3 regions of the Brevibacillus sp. FW301-21C12A genome follow, and region 3 is predicted to be linked to each of the others. Evidence: riboswitches for the same ligand, from Rfam matches in the RefSeq annotation. Region 3 holds a riboswitch; each other region holds the start of a gene.
The links. Region 3 has a riboswitch for cobalamin ahead of AC3WQH_RS24405 (energy-coupling factor ABC transporter permease). Riboswitches for the same ligand answer to the same signal wherever they lie in the genome.
Positions count from the first base shown of each region.

Region 1: it holds a riboswitch for cobalamin, as region 3 does, so the genes downstream of both, metE (5-methyltetrahydropteroyltriglutamate--homocysteine S-methyltransferase) here and AC3WQH_RS24405 (energy-coupling factor ABC transporter permease) in region 3, are expected to answer to the same signal.
Region 2: it holds a riboswitch for cobalamin, as region 3 does, so the genes downstream of both, nrdI (class Ib ribonucleoside-diphosphate reductase assembly flavoprotein NrdI) here and AC3WQH_RS24405 (energy-coupling factor ABC transporter permease) in region 3, are expected to answer to the same signal.

Region 1 covers NZ_JBYTBG010000051.1:20,108-27,286, reverse strand. The annotation lists gene AC3WQH_RS22355 (CapA family protein) at 1-1,018, opposite strand, end outside; gene AC3WQH_RS22350 (MurR/RpiR family transcriptional regulator) at 1,058-1,957, opposite strand; gene AC3WQH_RS22345 (SgcJ/EcaC family oxidoreductase) at 2,267-2,731, shown strand; gene AC3WQH_RS22340 (acyl-CoA thioesterase) at 2,876-3,370, opposite strand; gene metE (5-methyltetrahydropteroyltriglutamate--homocysteine S-methyltransferase) at 3,395-5,680, opposite strand; cobalamin riboswitch at 5,825-6,024, opposite strand; gene brnQ (branched-chain amino acid transport system II carrier protein) at 6,173-7,179, opposite strand, start outside.
Region 2 covers NZ_JBYTBG010000051.1:10,287-17,465, forward strand. The annotation lists gene AC3WQH_RS22270 (glycerophosphodiester phosphodiesterase family protein) at 1-560, opposite strand, end outside; gene AC3WQH_RS22275 (hypothetical protein) at 728-973, shown strand; gene AC3WQH_RS22280 (DUF952 domain-containing protein) at 1,002-1,352, shown strand; gene AC3WQH_RS22285 (hypothetical protein) at 1,357-1,578, opposite strand; partial or broken gene tlp (small acid-soluble spore protein Tlp) at 1,699-1,920, shown strand; gene mnmA (tRNA 2-thiouridine(34) synthase MnmA) at 2,060-3,172, shown strand; gene AC3WQH_RS22300 (hypothetical protein) at 3,192-3,524, shown strand; gene AC3WQH_RS22305 (ACT domain-containing protein) at 3,558-4,070, shown strand; gene AC3WQH_RS22310 (alpha/beta hydrolase) at 4,196-5,017, opposite strand; cobalamin riboswitch at 5,192-5,389, shown strand; gene nrdI (class Ib ribonucleoside-diphosphate reductase assembly flavoprotein NrdI) at 5,543-5,902, shown strand; gene nrdE (class 1b ribonucleoside-diphosphate reductase subunit alpha) at 5,889-7,179, shown strand, end outside.
Region 3 covers NZ_JBYTBG010000074.1:4,018-11,196, forward strand. The annotation lists gene AC3WQH_RS24385 (spore germination protein) at 1-1,226, opposite strand, end outside; gene AC3WQH_RS24390 (SLC5/6 family protein) at 1,216-1,698, opposite strand; gene AC3WQH_RS24395 (GerAB/ArcD/ProY family transporter) at 1,659-2,315, opposite strand; gene AC3WQH_RS24400 (quinone-dependent dihydroorotate dehydrogenase) at 2,460-3,551, shown strand; cobalamin riboswitch at 3,706-3,902, shown strand; gene AC3WQH_RS24405 (energy-coupling factor ABC transporter permease) at 4,049-4,813, shown strand; gene AC3WQH_RS24410 (energy-coupling factor ABC transporter substrate-binding protein) at 4,810-5,094, shown strand; gene cbiQ (cobalt ECF transporter T component CbiQ) at 5,091-5,882, shown strand; gene AC3WQH_RS24420 (energy-coupling factor ABC transporter ATP-binding protein) at 5,887-6,738, shown strand; gene AC3WQH_RS24425 (hypothetical protein) at 7,036-7,179, shown strand, end outside.

The DNA.
Region 1 (7,179 bases), on a different contig from region 3:
CGACGTTGTGCGTATGGTCCAGCCCGTAATGTTCGTAAAAATCGGCCGGCTGCGTCGTCACTAACTCGGTCTGGAAGACGAAATCGCCCAGGCTGTAAAAGATCGGCCTGTTTTTGTAAATTTCGATGCCGCGCAGCAGATGCGGACCGTGCCCAACCACGGCATGCGCCCCGGCGTCGATACACGCTTTGGCGAAAACAGGCAAAAAGTCTGCGGGCACCTCTTTGGCATCGCCTTTCATCTCATGCGCGTGAATGCTGACCACGACGTAGTCGGCGCGCCGCTTCGCCTCCCCGATCCGCTGCACGATCCGGGCCCGATCGCGCGGATGCGGCTGAGTCGTCGTCCCCTCCTCTTCTCCCGCCATAAAGCGGGCGTTTCCGAACAAAAAAACGTCTTTGCCCGGATCGTTCATGAAGCCTTCCTCGATCAATAGCTTGTTGAAGGCGTTGATGTCTGTCACAGCGGCAATCTCTTGCAGCCTGGCGAGCTTTTCCGGCTGCAAATAATGCGTCATGACGTAGCGCAGCGGATTGATTCCGGGGCGGCCGATGCTGTCTGGACGCTGTTCGCCCGCCGCCCACCACGGATGGAACGTCGATGTCGCCGCGATCAAGGCCACTCTCGCCGACTCGCATTCGAGATAGCGGGGAGCGGACGCCTCCGCGAGATTTTTGCCAGCGCCGGCATGGACGAAGCCGTATTCATTCAGGTGGCGCTCCGTCGCTTCCAGCCCGCCGTACAAATAGTCGAGCGTGTGATTGTTCGCCCAGCCGATCATGTTAAAGCCATAGTCCTTCAATACCTGCAACGAAGCTGGCGGCGACATCGCCCAGGTGCCGCCGCTTTGCGCGCTCGGATAGCCTTCGTTGTCGTGCACGGTCGACTCCAGATTGGCGATGCGCACATCGGCACGATGCAGCAAACGGGCTACTTCCTGAAAAGCGTGATCGCGATAAGGCAAGTCGCATGTGAGAAAGCTGTCGCCTGTAGCGGCGAACCAAACGGGCAAAGACATGGCTGCATCCTCCCTTACTTTTTTGATAAGCGTTGGATTTTAATAGATCGAAAAGTCTTCTTCCTCTTCTCCGACGAAGGAGTAGAGCTTCGAGCTGATCTCATCGTAGTGCTGCAGCCGTTGTTGCACACGCGCAGCATCGTGGACCATCACCCCTTTGACGAGGACATTCAGCACCGAAAACAGCGTAGGCATGCCGCTGGTCGCAACAGGCTGCGGCGTCGTGATTTTCAGCAGCAGATCGGCAGCCTGGCTGATCGGCGACAGCTCGCCCTCGGTAATCGCGAGCACTTTTGCCCCCAATGCCTTGGCGGAATGCACCATGGCGACCGTCTCGCTCGGATGGCGCGGAAAAGAAAGCGCAATGACGAGCCACTCCTGCTCGCGTTCGGTCAAAAAGTAGTCGGCGTTGTCGACCGCGCCCGTGTACAGGTGGGTGTTGCCCTTGATCGCGTTCAAGGCGGAAAACAGCCACTTCGCCGGGATGTGGCACCAGCGAAACCCTACGACGACGATCCGGTGCGCCGCCATAATGCTTTGCACAGCCTGATGCAGCAAGCCGTAGTCGATCTGCTGCAAGCTTTGCTGGAGGTAGGCGATGTCGGTTTCGATGACCTGGTGCGCGTAATTGTCGCGGGTGAGCGCAGCTTCGGTGTCGCGGTATTTCTGGATCGGCCCCTTTCTCTGGTCGCCGATCAACAGCGACTTTTTGATCTCCTCCTGCAACTCTGTGTAGCCGGAATAGCCCAGCGCGTAGCAAAAACGAATGACGGTCGCCTCACTCGTATTCGTCAGCTCCGCGATTTTTTTGGCCGTATGGATAGCTAGCAGGCTCGGCTTTTCGAGGGCGATTTTGGAAATGATCTTTTGGCTGGCGGTCAAATGGCCGTATTGCTTGCGAATGCGTTCTTTTACGTGCTGGTGCTGATCCTGATCCATACCGAAAAGACTCCTTTGCGTTTCGTTTGGTGTAAGTTTTTAGAATAGTATATCTTTTGCATTAATTTACTTCAATACATCTTGGAAAATGTAGTTCATCCTTCAGTTTACTGCCTGTCATCGCTGTACGCCCGGACTCCAGCCGGATAGGCACACAGTCGTGGCGAAGCGCACGCAGCCACAGACCATGCACACTCGCGGCGCGATCCGGAAAAGTGGCGTTCAGTCCGTGCTGTCAAACCTTTGACATCGTTTCGGGTTCGTATGATACACTATGGTTCAAACAGCCACCCAAGGAGGTACGCCAGGATGGGCACAGCCACACACGAAGATGCGATTCGCACCCTCTACCGGCAAGTCATTCGCGGCTGGAACGAACACAGTGCATCCGGCATGTCCGCTCCGTTCGCGGCAGACGGCGAGCTTATCGGCTTTGACGGCAGCCATCTGATCGGACGAGCCGCCATTTTTACGCACCTGCACGACGTTTTTTCCCACCATCTGACTCCCCCCTTTGTGTACAAAATCAAGTCCGCATGCCTGCTCAGCGAGGAAGTGGGGATGGTTCGCGCCATGGTCGGCATGATCCCTCCCGGAAAAGACGAGCTTGATCCAGCGCTCCATGCGCACCAGACGCTCGTAGCGAAAAAGCAGGGCGAGCAGTGGGAAGCCGTACTGTTTCAAAATACGCCTGCACAGTTTCACGGACGGCCCGAGCTGGTCGAGCAGTTTACAGAGGAGCTGCGGCCGTTGGTGCGGCAACAGTTGTTTTGACGTTGCGGCTTTCCCCGTGCCGCATTGTGTGTTTGCCCTTGATCCCTTAGTGCCTGCGTGCCGCTCACAGCAAAAGCCCTCAACCTGTCGGTGAGGGCTTTTGGCATTGCTTTTGTTGCTGTATGCTGTTTCTTGCAACGGTGACTACAACTCCGCCTTCCGCTGCTTCCTCAGCGCGTAGCGATGCTTCGCCTTTTCGTGCTGGAGGCGCTCCTCCTCGGTTTCCGGGATGACGGCGGGCACCAGCGTCGGCTTGCCTTGCTCGTCGAGGGCGATCATCGTCAAGTACGCTCTCGCGGTCATGCGTTTTTCGCCTGTCAACAGATTTTCCGACTCCACCTTCACGAACACTTCCATCGACGTGTTGTGCGTCCAGGTGACGTACGCTTCCAGGTTGATCGCTTCCCCTGTCTTGATCGGCGCGAGGAAATCGAACGAATCGCTGGACGCGGTGACTACCGGCTTGCGGCAATGGCGCATCGCCGCGATGCAGGCGATCTTGTCGACGTACGCCATTACTTTGCCGCCGAAGATCGTATAGTGATGGTTCGTATCCGGCGGGAAGACGAGGTCTGTCAAAAAAGTTCTCGACTGCCCGACAGGCCGTGCTTCTGTTGCGATCTGGGCTTCTGTTGCCATCTGTGCTGCTCCTCTCGCTCATGCTTATGCTTTTTGTGCCAGGCGGTTTCGTACTGCGTGTGTCGCCGCTACCATGTTTTTCAGAGACGCGATTGTTTCCTCTCGGCCCCGCGTCTTCAGCCCGCAATCCGGGTTGATCCAGAATTGCCCTGGCGGCAGGACTTGCACGCCGCGGGACACCATTTCCGCGATCTCGGCCACAGCCGGAACGCGCGGGCTGTGGATGTCGTAGACGCCGAGGCCGATCCCTTTGTCGTACGTGCACGTCTCGAACACCGAGACGAGCTCGCCGTGGCTGCGGGAAGTTTCGATCGAGATCACATCGGCATCCAGCTCGCTGATGACGTCGATGAAATCGTGGAATTCGCAATAGCACATGTGCGTATGAATTTGCGTGCCAGGCTCGACTGTCGAGGTAGCGACCCGGAACGACTTGACTGCCCAGTCCAGATACGCGGCTCTGTCTGCCTGCTTGAGCGGCAAGCCTTCAAGCAATGCCGGCTCATCCACCTGAATCATGCGAATGCCCGCCGCTTCCAGCGCCTCCACCTCTTTGCACAGCGCCAGCGCGATCTGCTCGCACACTTCCTGACGGGAGACGTCGTCGCGCACGAACGACCAGTTCAAAATCGTGGCAGGACCTGTCAGCATCCCTTTCACTGGTTTATCCGTCAACGACTTGGCATATACGCTCTCCTTGACCGTCATCGGGGAGACGAACTGCACGTCGCCGTAAATGACCGGCGGTTTGACGCAACGGGAGCCGTACGACTGCACCCAGCCGTTTTTCGTGAAAACGAAGCCGTCGAGCTTTTCGCCGAAATATTCCACCATGTCTGTCCGCTCGAACTCGCCGTGCACCAGCACATCCAGGCCGATCTGTTCCTGAATGGCGATCCACTCGCGGATTTGCTCCTGAATGAACGCATCGTACTGTTCGACGCTCCAGTTTCCTTTTTTGAACTGCTGTCTGGCCTGGCGAACTTCTGTCGTCTGCGGGAAGCTGCCGATCGTCGTCGTTGGCAGCAGCGGAAGCTTCCACGTCGCCTGCTGAATCTCGCGACGCTCGTGGAACGGCACTGCCCGCTTCGCCGCTGTCGACGCCAGCGCTTTTCTCGCCTCCTGCACTTCCTGGCGGTTCCGTGCCGGAAATTGGGCCAAGCGCTGCAAGTCTTTCTCGTTCTGGGCGATTTCCTTCGAAATAACATACTTTCCATATTGGAAACCTTGGACTAATAAGCGCACTTCAGCCAATTTCTCATCGGCAAACGCCAATGCGACGCGCACTTCTTCCGGCAAATCGGTTTCGTCTTCGACGGTAACCGGAACGTGCAGCAGGCTGCTCGACGGCTGAACCCATACCCGTTCTGGGGCTACTACGGTGCACAACGTTTTGACCAACTCCCACTTTTCCTCCAGGGCCGAGCGCCAAATGTTGCGTCCGTCGATGACCCCGGCGCCGAGCACTTTGTCTTGCGGAAAACCGTGCGTCGTCAAGTTGGCCAGGTTCGCTGTTTTCCCGTGAACAAAATCAAGGCCCAAGCCGTGGACAGGCAGTTCAATCAGCTCCTCGTACCAGTCCACTGCTTCAAAGTACGTCTGCACCATCAGCTTCAGGTGCGGCAGCGCCTGGCTGAACTGCTCGTACACGCGACGAATGAGCACTTTGTCTTGCCCGGTAAGATCGAGGACAAACGCAGGCTCGTCGATCTGCCCCCACTCGACGCCGTGCAGTTCCAGCTCGCGAAGGACGTCCACGTACAGCGGCACGATCTGATCGACGACGCGTTCAAATTCGTCTTTGGCATACCCTTTGGACAGCTTGACAAACGTGTACGGCCCGACGATGACAGGCTTGCCGGCGATCCCTAGCTGATCTCTCGCCTCCAGGTACGCTTGCAGCGGCCTGTTTTCCGTCAAGACAGGCGCGCGCTCGCCGAACTCGGGGACGATATAGTGGTAGTTCGTGTTGAACCACTTGGTCATTTCGCTGGCGACCGCGTCTTTGTTGCCGCGCGCCATCGCAAAATACGTAGCCAGCGGCACCGGACCGCCCGCATACGCGAACCGCTTCGGAATCAGGCCGAACATGACCGCCATGTCGAGCATGTGGTCGTAGAAAGTAAAGTCGTTGACCGGAATCCAGTCGATCCCCTTTTTTTGTTGTTTGACCAGGTGCTGCTTGCGAATTTGCTCCATTTGCGCAAGGAATGTCGTCTCATCGAGCTTCCCTGCCCAAAAAGCTTCCAGTGCCTTTTTCCACTCGCGATCTTTGCCGATCCGCGGATATCCCAAGTTGCTGCTTATCATTTGCTTCCTCTCCATCCTTTGCGATCATTTTTTCGATTTCGCCCAATAAAAAAGGCATCTCCAACGATCAGAAAGAACGTTAGAAATGCCAAATAAACACTGAGATCACAGCATCCTAACACCTCCCTATCTCCCGTAGGTTAAGCAGTGTTGTCGAAACAGGCAGGTCTCCTGACTTGAGGATCATGATCTGCACAACGCCTTCCCAGTCAGCTCGACCAGTGGCCAAAAGTTGTGCAAACTCCCCTCATACAGTGGCGGGACCGTGTCGGATTCTCACCGACTTCCCTTTTCATCCTTGCGCCGATATTCATCGCCAAGGAACCTGTCTCCACTCATATGAAATTGTCGGTATGAGTGCATGTGCCCCAAAAATGGGCGGGACACACCTTTCTTCATACAGTAACACGTAAACCAGTTTTTGTCATGCTAAACTATTTCCACTTTGCAAACTGATGTCAACGTTCAGGCTGCTTCCTCATAATGCCTGTCCTATTGCTTGGTCAGGCGAAGCTCACGCGCGCGCAGCGATGGTTTGCGCATCAAATAAACGAGGTAGCCGCCAACGCCCCCGATCAATGCAGGCAGCAGCCAGCCCAAGCCGATCGTGTACATCGGCAAGTAGCGGGAAAAGACGTCGTTGATCGCCGCAAGCTCGACCCCGGCAGCATTCAGCCCGTCAAACAGGCTGACGAGAAACGTACCGAACAAGCTGCCTTGATACACCTCTGGCCGACCGCCAAACCCTTGATGCAAAAACGTCAAAAAGATCAGCGAGATGGCGATTGGGTACATCGTCGTCAAAATCGGAACAGACACCTTGATGAGCGCAGTCAACCCGATATTGGCGACGAGCGTACTGAACACAGCCAAAATGACGGCAAACTTTTTATACGAAATGCGCGGAAACATCGCGTGGAAATACGACGAGCACGCCGTAATCAATCCGACGCTGGTCGTCAGGCACGCCGCAGTAATCATCAGGCCGAGCAGCAGGCCGCCGTAAGAACCGAAGTAATAATTCGACACTTTGGCCAAAATTTGCGCCCCGTTTTCCAAATGGCCGAGCTTTTCCACGCTGGAAGCGCCCATGTAGGCAAGCACCGAGTAGAAAAACGCCAGGAGCGCACCCGCAATCAGCGTTGCTTTGGCGCACGTCAGCAAAATTTGCTTTTTCGACGTAACCCCTTTTTCCTTGATCGCATTGACGATGATGATGCCGAATACAAACGCCCCGAGCGCGTCCAGCGTCAAATAGCCGTCCTGGAATCCTTTGAAAAACGCCTTGGACTGGTAATCGCCCACTGGCGCTTGCAGCTCGCCAATCGGATACACGATCGCCGTCAGGACGATGATGCCGATAAACGTCAGCTTCATCGGTGTCAAGACTTTTCCGACTACATTGATAATTTTTCCAGGATTGAGCGACAACAGGCAAGCGAGCGTGAAGAACAAGACGGTAAACACAATCAACGGAAAAGGCCCGGCCTGCTCGGACA
Region 2 (7,179 bases), on a different contig from region 3:
TTTGGATCGTTGCTCTTGATATGGATGAGCAGAGACTCGTCGGGGAACGCTTTGAGCACATCGGTTAACGACGGCATCAGCCCGATGCCTTTTCCGCGAAACGGATAGGTGCGTCCTCCGTCTGCCGTATAGTTGTAGCCGATATCGAGCTTCTGCAGGTCGGCCAGGGTAAAATCTCTGGTGACGCCGTCGCCGTTCGTGCGACAGCCGAGCGTCCAGTCGTGGAACACGGCAAATTGCCCGTCTTTCGTCCAGTGGACGTCAAATTCCACGACGTCGGCACCTGCTGCGAAGGCGGCTTTCATGGACGGCAGCGTGTTTTCCAGATACGGATGCTCCGGCGGGTAAATTCGTTCGGCTGTACACGTCTCGTTCGTCAGCCCTTCCATGTGAAAGGTCTGCGCCATTCCGCGGTGGGCGAGCAAAAAGGGAGAGCCGGCAGGCGGAGCAGCCAGGTAGGAGCTGTTGACGAAAAAGACGTAGGCGACAAACAAAAGCGGGATCCAGACCACTTTTTTGCGGTACCATTGCTTGCGCGGTCTGTTATCGGAAGTGGACATGACTTGTAATCCTCCAGCGTCGTGACTTTTTGTGCGTTCATTCTATCAAAATGCGGACGCAAGCGGAAATCCTTTTTCGCCGGAGAGAGCAGGGGTTGGCATGGAGGAAAAAGACTGGCAAAATAGATGAATAATTGAAACCAGAATGGACAGAGCAGGGGGATTCCATGAAAATAGCGCTACACCAGATCGCCTATCAGATCGGGATGCACCCGGCAGAGATGGCGAAGCTGGTCTACGAAGGAGAAGTCACGGGCGAAGTGCCTGACCGCAACCCGCAAGCGAAGGATGCGTGGGTAGATTTGCATTCGTTGAAAAACTTCATTGAATGGAAGTTCGATCAGGGCGCCTTCGACCAGATGTTTTTCGATAAAGCCATGCGCCATCTCAACAAGGCGATGGGGAAAAAATAAAGCGGTGCGACAAGGGAGAGAACACAACATGCAGCCATCGATCATTTATTGTATGTGCCCAAAAGCTTATTGGGAGAAATGGGCGGACAAAGACCATTACCTGCCTCGCGACTACGAGCAGGAAGGGTTCATTCACGCCACAAAAGGCGAGGAGCTGCTCGGCAAGGTAGCAGACCGGGTGTACGGCGCGTTCGATGAGGAGTTGTACGTGCTCGTCGTGGACGAGACAAAATCGCCTTCGCCCGTGAAGTACGAGCAGGCCAAGGACGGGCTTTTGTATCCGCACATTTACGGCCCGCTCCATCGCGAGGCGATAGTAGACGTGAGGCGCATGCTGAAAACAGACGGGCACTGGCACATCGGTCCGTCCATCCGCTAATGCCCTATCCGTTCCAGTTGAACTGCGCGAGCAAATCCAGCACCTCGCGACGCTTGGCTGGCGGCAACTTGTCGAGCCTGCGCAGCAAGAGGGCGATTCGTTTGCGCTGCTCGCTTTCGCCGGAAGACTCGGCGCGCTTGCTCACCCATTGGCGTTTGAGCCGGACAGGGTCTGTCTCCGCTATGATCCGCAGCAGCTTTCGTTCCAGAAAATCCAGAGAAGCCATGTGAAAAACCTTCTTTTTCGCAAAGTCCGTTCTCTCTATCCTATCATACATAATTGTTCCGCGAACGAAGCACAATGGTACAGGTAGTGAATCATACTGGCAAAGTGAGGAGTGTTTTTCATGGCAAAACCGGACGATCGTTCTGACAACGCAGCCAAGCTGCAAGAAATGCTGCAAAACACGGAAGAGAGCATTCGCGAGTCGGAAGATTACCTGGCGGCACACGCGGGCGAGATTTCCGAAGAGGAATGAGCGAACATCGAGGCGAAAAACCAGCGCCGTGCAGAGAGCATCGAAGGGTTCCGCTCCGAGATTAAAGACGAAGTTTCCCAAAGTGAATAACGTGCTCATCAACGCCTGTCGCTGTCCATTGCGGCAGGCGTTTTTCACATTAGGCCGACAAAAGTGCAACAAAACATGAATTGTTGGACGAAACATGGTAATCTGTAGATGGACAAATTAAATCAAGAGGAGAAAGACTATGAAACGACCAGAAGATACACGCGTCGTTGTCGGCATGTCCGGCGGGGTCGACTCCTCCGTGACGGCTTACCTGCTCAAGCAACAGGGATATGACGTCATCGGCATCTTCATGAAAAACTGGGATGATACCGATGAATTCGGCCACTGCACGGCGGAAGAAGACTTCCAGGATGTCCGGCGCGTCTGTGAACAAATTGGCATTCCATACTACACCGTGAATTTTGAAAAAGAATACATGGACAAGGTGTTCCAGTATTTTTTGGATGAATATAAACGCGGGCGCACACCGAATCCTGATGTGATGTGCAACCGTGAAATCAAGTTCGGCGAGCTGCTCGCCAAGGTCATGGACCTGGGAGCCGATTACATCGCCACCGGCCATTACGCGCAGGTGAAGTTCATCGACGGAGAGTACAAGCTGATCCGCGGCGCGGACAACAACAAAGACCAGACGTACTTCCTCAATGTGCTCGGCCAGGAGCAGTTGTCAAAAACGATGTTCCCGATCGGGCATTTGCCGAAGCCCGAGGTGCGCAAAATTGCCGAAGAAGCCGGGCTTTACACCGCGAAAAAGAAGGACAGCACAGGGATTTGCTTCATTGGCGAACGCAACTTCCGCGAGTTTTTGCAAAACTACTTGCCAGCCAAGCCCGGCAATATCGAAACGGTAGACGGAGACGTGATCGGGCAGCATGACGGCCTGATGTACTACACGCTCGGCCAGCGCCAAGGCCTGGGGATTGGCGGCGGGCACGGCAAGACCGGCCAGCCGTGGTTTGTGGTGGACAAAGACCTGGAGCGCAACGTCCTGATCGTCGGCGAAGGCTCCAACCATCCCCGCCTGTATTCGAGTAGCTTGCTGGCGACAGACGTAAGCTGGGTGAGCGCGAACAAGCCGACCGAATCGTTTGCGTGCACCGCGAAATTCCGCTATCGCCAGCCGGACCAGCAAGTGACGGTGCACATCCGCGAGGGCAACACCGTAGAAGTCGTTTTCGCCGAGCCGCAAAAAGCGGTTACTCCTGGCCAAGCCGTCGTCTTTTACGATGGGGAAGTGTGCCTGGGCGGAGGTACGATTGACAAGGTGCGTTTGATCGACAAAGAGAATTGAATAACGGGGGAAGCGCTTGGTGGATGCTACGAAAAAGTCAAAAGTGATTATTGTTTCGTTTTTGGCGGGAGCGCTTTTGCTGGGAATACTCGCTTACGTGGGGATGTCGGCCACGAGCAACGAGCACATGACCGTGATCGAGAGCGTCATCAAGGAAAAGGGTGGCGTGATTGAAGCGGGTGGTGTGACAGTGGTTCCTCCCGAGGAGAGTCCCTTCCCGAAAAGCGGAAAGGGCAACACCATCTATCGCATCGTGTACACGAAAGATGGGCAAAGCCTGACAGCCTGGTATCGCTCCGATAACCATTCCTCGATTATCAAGGAACCGGAAGAGTGGATTCTTCCGCATTAAGGATTAACCTGACTGGGAGAGTGAGGGGATTACATGACCCAATATGCTGGACTTCGTGAATTGGCCCAATTGATTCGCAGACTGGAGCCGCAGCTCGCAGGGGCGTCCCTGAGCATTTTGGCCCATGAAAATAAAGAAGAGATCGCTTCGCTTCTGGTGGATGGACTTGGCAGCGGCGTTTCGGTTCAAAACAGCTCCGGCGAGTACGCCAACCATCTGGCGAATTTGCGCGTGGGAGCGAACAAATACACGTTTGCCCAGGACTGGCGCGAAGTGTACATCAGCGAGATCAACTACTGCGCCTGTCGGATCCCTCCGGGCGCTCACGGTCTGTTGGTGCACCATACCGACTATCCGGGCGTCATTTACGACGTGTCCCGCAAGCTGGCTGACCACGAGATCAATATTTCCAAGATGAATGTGTCGCGTGAGCAAAAGGGGAAAAACGCCCTGTTGATTTGCGTCACCGACGAAGAGATTACGCCAACTGTCGTAGCTGCCATCGAGGAGCTGCCGCAGATCAACAAGGTGTTGTCTCTGCAATAGGCGAAAAGAGCAGTAGTGCATGCATGGCCGCTCATCGTTTTCGTATGGGCGGTTTTTTGCGTGTGCCGACTGCCTTGTTTGCTTGCTTGTGTGCATGGAGCGAGGCAAAGAAAAAACTGCCCTGACTAGCGGGCAGTTGGCTTGGAAGCAAAGCGAATAGCGTGACTGATGAGGACGTGCAGGACAGACGTGTGGTTTTCGTCCGGAAATTGGCGGAACGACGCTTCGATCTGCCCGTTGCCCATGGCGGACAACCGTTCAGCCATCGCCTGCGCCTTGACGTTGACGTGGAAGCGGCCGTCGTTTTCCAGCTCCCCGATGACGAGCAGCGCTCTGACCCGCAAGTCGTCTGTGAGCAGGGACGGCAGGCGGCGCTCCTCTTCCAGCAGGACGCTTTCGTTCCAGTGGATCGACGGGCTGCCGGCGATGTAGCATTGGTACGCGTGTGGCCGGGTCAGCAAGGCATGCAGCACGAGCAAGCCGCCGAGCGAATGTCCGAAAATCGTTTGCCGCGTGCGGTCGACGGGCAAGTCCTTTTCGATCGCGGGCTTCACCGTGTCTTCGATGAAGCTGAGGAAGCCTTCTGCCCCGCCCATTTCCGGCCATTCGCCGCCGCGCGGATGAGCGGGCAGCTCGGATGCGGGAACGACATGGGTGAAGTCGTAGTAGCGCGATGGGTGGAACGGCGCTTCTGTCGGGTAGCCGATGCCGACGACGATGGCCGGATCGACGCCCGTTCTTTCCGGAACCCGGCATTGCAGGCGAATCGCTTCGGTCATGGTGCCAAACACCGAGTTGGCATCCAGCAAGTAAATGACCGGGAAGCTGGACGGCGGCAAAGCCACGTCGGGGATGCTGACGAAGATGTGGAACGTGCGGTCGTTGTATGTCATTTTTCTCGTTTGCGAACGCGGAATGGCTACTGCTTCATAAACCGTGCTTTCCATCAGGGGTCACTCTCCAATCGGCCGGTGGCGTTACCTTTTTTGTGCATGAAACCTATTATATGGACGCAAACCAGAGATTGGCAATAGAGAAATGAGAGAGATTATCAGTCGCCAAAATAGAGCATGCCGAGCTTGACTCCTACGATATATTGAGGTAAAGTAAGTTTTACCAACTACATATTGATGCGGACAGGTGTTTGCCACGCTATATTTGGTAGACTTAATAGGGAAGTCGGTGAAATTCCGACGCGGTCCCGCCACTGTGATGAGAGAGTTCCATTTGGTTTTTGCGCCACTGATTCAGCTGATCGGGAAGGCACGAATGGAGCGATGACCCCGAGCCAGGAGACCTGCCTGACCGTCAGCACTGTGTAACCTACGGGAGATAGGGAAGTGTTCGAGCGCTCCATTCGTTTTTCGGCGGATGGATACGATGGGGATCATCATGCGCATTCGACATTTTGGCGTCGGATGCGCTTTTACTTTGGCTAAAAAAGTATAGAACAGCAGTAAAGGATGAGGGACATGTTAATCGCTTTTGATTCGAAAACAGGAAACGTGAGACGATTCGTCAGCAAGCTCGATCTGCCGCACGTGGAGATTGATCCGGAGATGGTGATCGACGAGCCGTTCATTCTGGTCACGTACACGACAGGCTTTGGCCAGGTGCCGGAGAAGGTGGACCGTTTTCTGAAGCGGAATCATGTCTATTTGCGCGGCGTGTCAGCCAGCGGCAACCGCAACTGGGGAGCCAGCTTTGCCAAAAGCGCAGACACGATCGCCAGCCAATATGGCGTTCCGGTCATTTCCAAATTCGAACTGTCCGGTACCGGCCGTGACGTGGAACAATTTACGAGTGGGGTGGCAGCAATTGCGACACATTGAATTGAACAACCAACTGATGCAGCGAGGAAGCGACGGATTTTACCAACTGGAAAAGGACAGAGAGGCAGTCGCGGTCTTCATGGAAGAAGTACAGGCGAAGACGATGACCTTCAACAGCGTGAAAGAGCGCATGGACTATTTGATCGAAAATGACTTTTATGAAAATGTGTATGAAAGCTACACGGTTGAACAGGTCGATGAAGTGTTCCGCCTGGCGCATGACGCTGGTTTTCAATTCGCTTCGTACATGGCTATCTCCAAGTTTTACAAAGACTACGCCCTGAAAACAGACGACAAATCGATGTATCTGGAGCAGTACCCGGATCGGGTGGCGATTGTGGCGCTCTCGCTCGGGCGCGGAGACTTCGAACTGGCGAAGCGGCTGACCGTGTCGATGATGGACCAGCGACTCCAGCCGGCGACGCCGACGTTCCTCAATGCGGGGAAAAGCCGCCGCGGCGAAATGGTCTCCTGCTTCCTGCTGGAAATGGACGACTCCTTGAACTCGATCAACTACGTTCTCGGCACTTGCATGCAGCTTTCGAAAATCGGCGGCGGCGTGGCCGTCAACCTGTCCAAGCTGCGCGGGCGCGGAGAGCCGATCAAAGGCGTCGAGGGCGCAGCCAAGGGCGTCATGCCTGTACTCAAGCTGCTGGAGGACGCGTTTTCCTACGCCGATCAGATGGGGCAGCGCAAAGGCTCCGGGGCAGCCTACTACAACATCTTCGGCTGGGATATCAACGAGTTTCTCGATTGCAAAAAGATCAATGCCGATGAAAAGTCGCGGATCAAGACGCTGTCGATCGGCCTGATCGTGCCGAATGTGTTTTACAAGCTGGCAGAGGAAAACAAGCCGTTGACAGTGTTCGCTCCTTACTCCGTCTACAAGGAGTACGGCGCCCATCTGGATGATCTGGATCTCGACGAGATGTACGACGAGCTGGTGGCAAACGAGCGCGTCAAGAAAAAGGTAGTCATGAGCGCCCGCGAAATGCTCACCAAGATCGCGATGATCCAGATGGAGTCGGGCTACCCGTACATCATGAACAAGACGAACGCGAACAAAAATCACGCGCTGAAGGACATCGGCTCCGTGAAAATGTCCAACCTGTGCACGGAAATTTTCCAGCTCCAGGAGACGTCCACGATTACCAACTACGGCGAGCCGGACATCATTCGCCGCGACATTAGCTGCAATCTCGCTTCCTTGAACATCGTCAACGTGATGGAGCACAAAAAAGTGCGCGAATCCGTGCGCGAGGGCATCGAGGCGATCA
Region 3 (7,179 bases):
ATCATGCCAATGACGAACCCGTACATGCCGATCGTGGAGGACAGGATGAACACAATGAAGCGGGCGACCGTAACCGCGCCGCTGAGCGCCTGGTTGACCAGCGTGAAGGATGCGACGACAGTCAAGGAGCCTACGAACAGCATCGAGGGCGAAGTCAGTCCCGCGCGAATGGAAGCGTCCCCGATAATCAGCGCGCCGACAAGCGCCAGCGTCTGACCGACGTTTTTCGGCAGACGGGCTCCGGCCTCGCGCAGAAATTCAAAGATGAACAAAATCATGAACAGCTCCATGGGCGCGGAAAAAGGCAAGCCTTTTCGCCCTTGGGTGACAGTGGCGAGCAGTTGAAACGGGAACTGCTCCACGTTGTAGGCGGACAGGGCAATCCAAAACCCCGGGAGAAACGCTGCGATCCAAAACCCGCCGAGGCGCAGCAAGCGCTCCAGCCAGACGTAAACGATCGGATACTGGTCGTCCTCGGGAGATTTAATCAGCTCCAGCAGCGAGACGGGAGCAATCAGCGCCAGAGGCGAGCCGTCGACCATCACGATTACTTTTCCTTGCAGCAGCATGTAAATGGCGAAGTCGGGCCGCCCTGTGTAATCTACCAGAGGAAACAAGGAATTGCGGTTGTCGCTCAGCATTTTTTCCAAAAGAGCGCTGTTCAATATTTTTTTGTTGTCGCAGAAGAGCAGCCGGTCGCGCATCATCTCCACCAGGTCAGGCGGTGCGCTGTCGGTCATGTACATCAGCGCAATTCGGCTGCGAGAGCGTGTGCCGAGAATGAACGGCTCATAGGCGAGCGTGATCGTGCGCAGCCGCTTGCGGATGAGTGCCACATTGGTAGACAAGTCTTCCACGAAGCCGTCCCGCGGCCCTTTGATCGAAATCTCCGTGTTGGCTTCTTCCGTGCCCCGCTGCGGACGGTTGGAAATGTCCCAGGCAAAAGGCGGCGACCCTTTCAAAAAGATGAGCAAATCTCCCGAGAAGAGCCGCTCCGTCCACAGCTCAGGATTGGTGTAGAGCGGAATCAGCGGGAGCGAACGCAAGTCTCCGGCGGTCAGGCAGCGTTCCAATTGCGGCAAAGCCGTCTCTTGCAAATGCCGTACGTCGGCCAGACCTTCGCAGTACAGCATGAGAACCGACTGATCGTTGGGGGTGACTGTCCGCAAAAAGATGACATCCGCGCAATGCGTGAATTTTTCTCGCAGCTCTTCTTCAAGGGTCATGGCTCACATCCTCCAATCCGGTTGGTTTGCGCAGCGACAGCAGGAACAAGACGAGCGTGACAGCTACCATAACCAGCAAATAAAGCGGATAGTAAATCTTCGACAGAAACGTGACGAACTGCATGTCGTTGTAGGGGAGGCTGGTGAGAACGATCATGCTGGCGCCGAGGGCGAGCATGACGTACTTGCGCTGCTTTTTCGTTTTCAGGACCAGCAGCTCCCCGAGCAGCAGCAGGCAAAGCGTAATGCGGATAAACGAGCCGGACAGCCATTGAAAGATGGAAAAAAACTCCATGTTTTCGATGTCTTTTCCGATCGTCAAAAGCCGCCATTGTTCAAAGGCAGGAAAGCGCTGGCGCATCGACTCCACAGGCCCGAACTCGGCGATGGCTCCCGTCAGCGGGCTGAGCGTCAGGACCAAGGTAATGGCAATCATGACGATGTAGTGGATGAGCCGCAGCGGTTTGCGCACGTGATGCTGCAGCAACAGCAGCAGGAACAGCTCGGTAAAGCCACCCCCGACAAAACCATGGCGTGCACGGTAGGGGCAATTCCGTTCTGGAACAGCGGCAAGAGCTGGGAGTAGTCTTTTTTCGGTACGTTGCCGAATGCGACGAACATGCCAAGCAAGGAGACAATGGGCAGCAATATGCCCGAAGTAATGCCGACTGAGGCAATGCCGCCGTAGGATGCGAGAACGCACAAGATCATCAGGGCAAGCGCAGTCACCCACTCGGGCGTCTGCGGCAAATAGTTGACGGTTGTCCACGTTTGGGTATCAACCAGATTGACGAGTGCCATCATGTACAGGCAGAGCATGATGGGGATGAGCAGCAGGAAGCGGACGGCTTTTCCGGACCGTAGCAAGAGCCAGTGGGACAACGACTGCTGTCCGATGCGGCTGTTGATGAAATAGAGCGCGTACGCCCAAACACAAAAGGGGATCATGCCAAAGATGACACTCAGCCAGGCATCGCGCCCGGCTTTGCTGAGCAGCAGGGGGATAAGGGTGACATGATTGGTGATTCCGATCGACAGCATCATCACCATGATCGCTTGGCCAATCCCGATTTTTCCGTCTGCTTTCATGAACCAACGTCCCCCCGACTTGGTGGTTTTGTTATGGTTTGTTTGCCCGGCTGGAAATATGTATCGCGTATAAAGGTTAGCCCACGATAAATAAAGTGTGGTATTCTACAATGAGGTAAAAATGGAGTAAGGAGTGCAGCCGGGATGTATAAGCTCATTAGGAAATATCTGTTCCAGATGGATACGGAAGAGATTCATGAAAGAACGGTTGATGCCCTGAAGCTGGTGGAAGATTCTGCTCCGGGAAAAAGCTTGCTGCGAATGATGTTTCAGGTGAAGGACGAGCGTCTTGCCACAAAGCTGTGGGGAATGACGTTTCCCAATCCGGTAGGGCTCGCCGCCGGTTTTGACAAAAATGCCGAAGTGTATCATGCACTGGGTGCGCTCGGGTTCGGGTTCGTGGAAGTCGGGACATTGACCCCGCAAGGACAGCCGGGCAATCCGCGGCCGCGCCTGTTTCGCCTGCCTGAGCACGAGGCGATCATCAACCGGATGGGCTTCAACAACCACGGTGCTTATTTGGCTTCGCAGCACCTGGTCGATTACGCGTATTCCGATGTTCCGATCGGGATCAACATTGGCAAAAACAAAGTCACTCCCAATGAGGAAGCGGCTTCTGACTATATCAAATGCCTGGACATGCTCTATTCGTACGGCCATTATTTCGTCATTAATATCAGCTCTCCGAATACGCCCAATCTTCGCGATTTGCAGGAAACCGAGAGCATGCGGCTGCTGGTGCGGGCGGTGCGCGAAAAAGCGGCGGAAATGGAAGCGCGCGGCATTCAGAAAAAGCCGATTCTGCTCAAAGTAGCCCCCGACATGTCCGACGAGCACATGCGCGATGTCGTGCAAGGAGCGGTGGAAGAGGGCATTTCCGGCATTATTGCCACCAATACGACCTTGTCGCGTGAAGCCGTTCAAGGGCATCACTATGCCGAGGAAGCGGGAGGACTGAGCGGAAAACCGCTGACAGAGCGTTCGACTGCCTGGGTAAAAGAAATTTACCAGGAAGTGGGCGACAAGGTGCCGATCATTGGCGTAGGGGGCATTTTCACGGGGGAAGATGCGTACGCGAAAATCCGGGCGGGCGCAAGTCTCGTGCAAGTGTACACCGGAATGATTTATCAAGGCCCGGGCATCTCCAAGCAAATCAACAAAAAGCTTTTGCAACTGTTGAAGCGCGACGGCTTTTCCCACATCAGCGAAGCGGTCGGCGTGGACGCCAGGTCGTAAGCATAAAAAAGAAGCGGATGCAACAAAGACCGATGACTCCCGGAATGGCGGGGCATCGGTTTTTTTACGCAGTTATACTCCGCTGATTATATTCTTCCGCTTTTTCCCTTGATTCTGTATAATAATGTGGGACAAGCAAGAACTATCTAACAATTGCATATCGTCGGCGATAGGTGCCTTTATGTGCAAGCCGCATAAAGGGTAACAGGGAATCGGGTGAAAGTCCCGAGCGGTCCCGCCACTGTAATCAGGGAGTTCTCTTTGAGATAGAGCCACTCATATTCATATGGGGAAGGACAAAGAGCGCGATGAGCTGAAAGCCAGGAGACCTACCTACTTGCCACACCCAGGAATACCTTCGCGGAAAGGAGCGGTGAATACGAAGCAATAGGACTGTGCCAACGGTCTGTTGTTTTTGTGCGCATACCTCGTCTGCTAGCGGATGAGGTTTTTTTGTTGGTGAAAAAAGAAAGAACAGCAAAGGAGGAGGAAATGTCTTGAATCGATCCCGTTTCGTTTCGACCTGTCTGTTGATTGCAGGCTTTGTCCTTTATTTTCTCGTAAATGAACCGCAGACGTCCCACGCGATGCACATCATGGAAGGGTATTTGCCGCTGGGCTGGGCGCTGTTTTGGTGGGTAGTATTTATTCCATTTTTTATTCTCGGCATTCGTTCCTTGAACAAAATCGTCAAGGAGCATCCGCAAATGAAGCTGCTGATCGGCGTATCCGGCGCGTTTGCCTTTGTGTTATCCGCGCTGAAAATTCCTTCGGTGACGGGCAGCAGCTCGCACCCGACGGGAACCGGGCTTGGCGCGATCATGTTTGGCCCGTGGGTCATGTCCGTGCTCGGCAGCCTGGTGCTGCTGTTCCAGGCGCTGCTTTTGGCGCATGGAGGGCTGACGACGCTTGGAGCCAATGCGGTGTCCATGGCAGTAGTAGGGCCGATGGTAGCTTACGGCGTCTATCGCCTGATCGTGCGCGGAAACGGCGGACAGCGTTTGGCCGTATTCGCTGCTGCTGCGCTCGCAGACTTGGCTACTTATGTCGTGACCTCCGTGCAGTTGGCTTTGGCTTTCCCGGCTGAATCCGGCGGCGTTATGGCATCGTTCGCGAAATTCGCAGGAATTTTTGCCATCACCCAGGTTCCGTTGGCGATCAGCGAAGGGCTTTTGACCGTGCTCGTCTGGAACTGGCTGCAGTCTTACAATGCAAAAGAGCTGGCGCAACTTCGCCTGCTGAAACGGGAGGAATCGCTGTGAAAAAAGGGATGAACTGGCTGCTGCTCCTGGGCGTAGTCTTGCTGGCGGTTGTGCCGTTGCTGTTGGTGCAGGATTCGGAGTTCGGGGGAGCAGATGGAGCGGCTGAGGAAGCGATCAAGGAAATCGCCCCTGCTTACGAGCCGTGGTTCGAGCCGCTGCTTGAACCGCCAGGCGGCGAGACAGAGAGCTTGCTGTTCGCGGTGCAAGCGGCGCTCGGGGCGGGCGTTGTCGGCTATGCCGTGGGATTGTACAAGGGCCGGCTGGATAAGCATAAAAAATGAATTGGCAGCAGCTTGATTCGCTTTCCTATCAAAACCGGCTGCGATTTTTGCCGCCTGAGCACAAGCTCCTGTTTGCGGGCGTGCTGATTTTGCTCGTTTTGACGGGACATGAATGGTTGCAGATGGCGATTTGTCTATGGATGGGAGTATGGGTAATGGTGTATGCCCGTATTCCCGTCCGTTTCTATTTCGGATTTTTCATCCTGTCCCTGTCGTTTTTTGTCCTGGGGCTTCCGGCGCTGTTGCTGGAAGCAGTAAGAGCGGATGCAGGGGCGGGCGTCCAGGCAGTTGCGGCGTGGAAGATCGGGCCGTATCTGGTCTACGTTCCGGCAAGCGCGCTCGACAAGGTGTGGCTGCTTTTTTGGCGGACGATGGCCAGCCTCGCCTGCTTTGCTTTTGTCTTGTTTACCGTGCCGTTTGCCGAGATTTTGCAAGTGCTGCGCAAGCTGAAACTTCCGGTCATCGTGACGGATTTGCTCATGATTATGTACCGTTTTATTTTCGTGCTGCTTGGCGTCTCTCATCAACTGTGGATTGCCCAGCGCGCGCGCGGAGGCCATCGCGGGTTCCGGGCGATGCTGCGGGATGCGAGCGGACTGGCCGCGCAGTTGTTCGTCAGGTCCATGCGCAAGTACGATGCGCTGTACAAAGGGATGGCAGCGAGAGGCTTCGGGGAAAGCCTGCAGGTGCTTTCCTTGCACACTCATTCTCGCTCCGGCCGATATGAAGCAGAGTCAATCGCAGGCTGTATTTTGCTGATTTTGCTGGAGTGGTGGACAGGAGGGTAATGCTTTGACATCATGGCTGTTGGAATTTGTTGATTTGCACTACGCCTATCCAGGCGGCCGTGGCCCTGTCCTGAAAGGGTTGTCCCTGGGCATTCCGGAGGGGAAAAAATGCGCCTTGCTCGGGCGAAACGGCTGCGGCAAGTCCACCTTGTTTTTGCACGGGAACGGCATCATCCAGCCGCAGCAAGGGCAAGTGCTGTGGCGAGGAACGCCCCTCAGCTACAAACGCGCTGCCTTGCAAGAGATGACGCAAAAAGTCGGGCTGGTCTTCCAGGACCCGGAGCATCAGTTGATCGCCAGCACGGTCGCCGAGGATATTTCCTACGGGCTGTGCAACCGGAACTTGCCCGCCGACGTAATCCGCGAGAAAGTGCGGGCTGTCCTGGACGCGTTTGGCATGACAGAGCTGGCGGACGTTCCGATTCACCACCTCAGCCTGGGACAAAAGCGGCGTCTCGCCCTTGCCGGGGTCATGGTGCTTGCGCCGGAGCTGCTGCTGTTGGATGAGCCTACGGCCTACCTCGACCGTTACCAGACCAAAAATTTGCTGCGCGAGCTGGATGCCATTCACCAAAACGGCACGACCGTGCTGATGGCGACCCACGATATGGACATCGCTTTCGAATGGGCGGAGTGGATTTGCGTCATGGATGAAGGCCGGCTGATTTTTGCCGGAGAGCCCCAGGAGGCGCTGGCGCGAAGAGAAATGCTGGAAAGCCTGCATTTGGGCATGCCGCTGATCGCCGAGCTGTGGGATGCGTTGCCGCCTGAATGGAGGCGGGAGGCGGGCGAACGGATTCCGTGTTCGCTGGAGGAATTAAAAACACGGCTGGCCGGACAGGTGATGGTCCGGTAGATAAGGTACAGGCAAGCGGTCGTCTCGGCGGCCGCTTTTTTGCGTGCCAAAAGTCGCGCGGTTTTGGGCAAAAGGAAAGGAGGCCGGCTGCTGTGCCTGTGGTCGGTCTGACGTTTTGGATGACCGCTTTTGCTTGGCGCTGTCTCATTCGCTTCAATGGGGCTTTTCCTGCCTGCCGGATAACGGGGATTGCGCTGATTGGTGGCGAACGCCGTGTATGGGTGGTTTCCGAGCGCCGTGCATGGCCGCTGTTTTTTTGGGGCATCTTAACCTCAAAATTCCTCTGGAGGTATCGCGATGGAACACGATTCCTTGAGCTCAGGGCTTGCTGGCGTGGAGCAAAAAGAATTCCCCGGCAAAGTCAAAGACCAGCTCATGTTCAATGTCCTGGAAAAAGAAATGACCAACGAAGAACAGGAAAAAAAGGCGAAAGACGAGTAT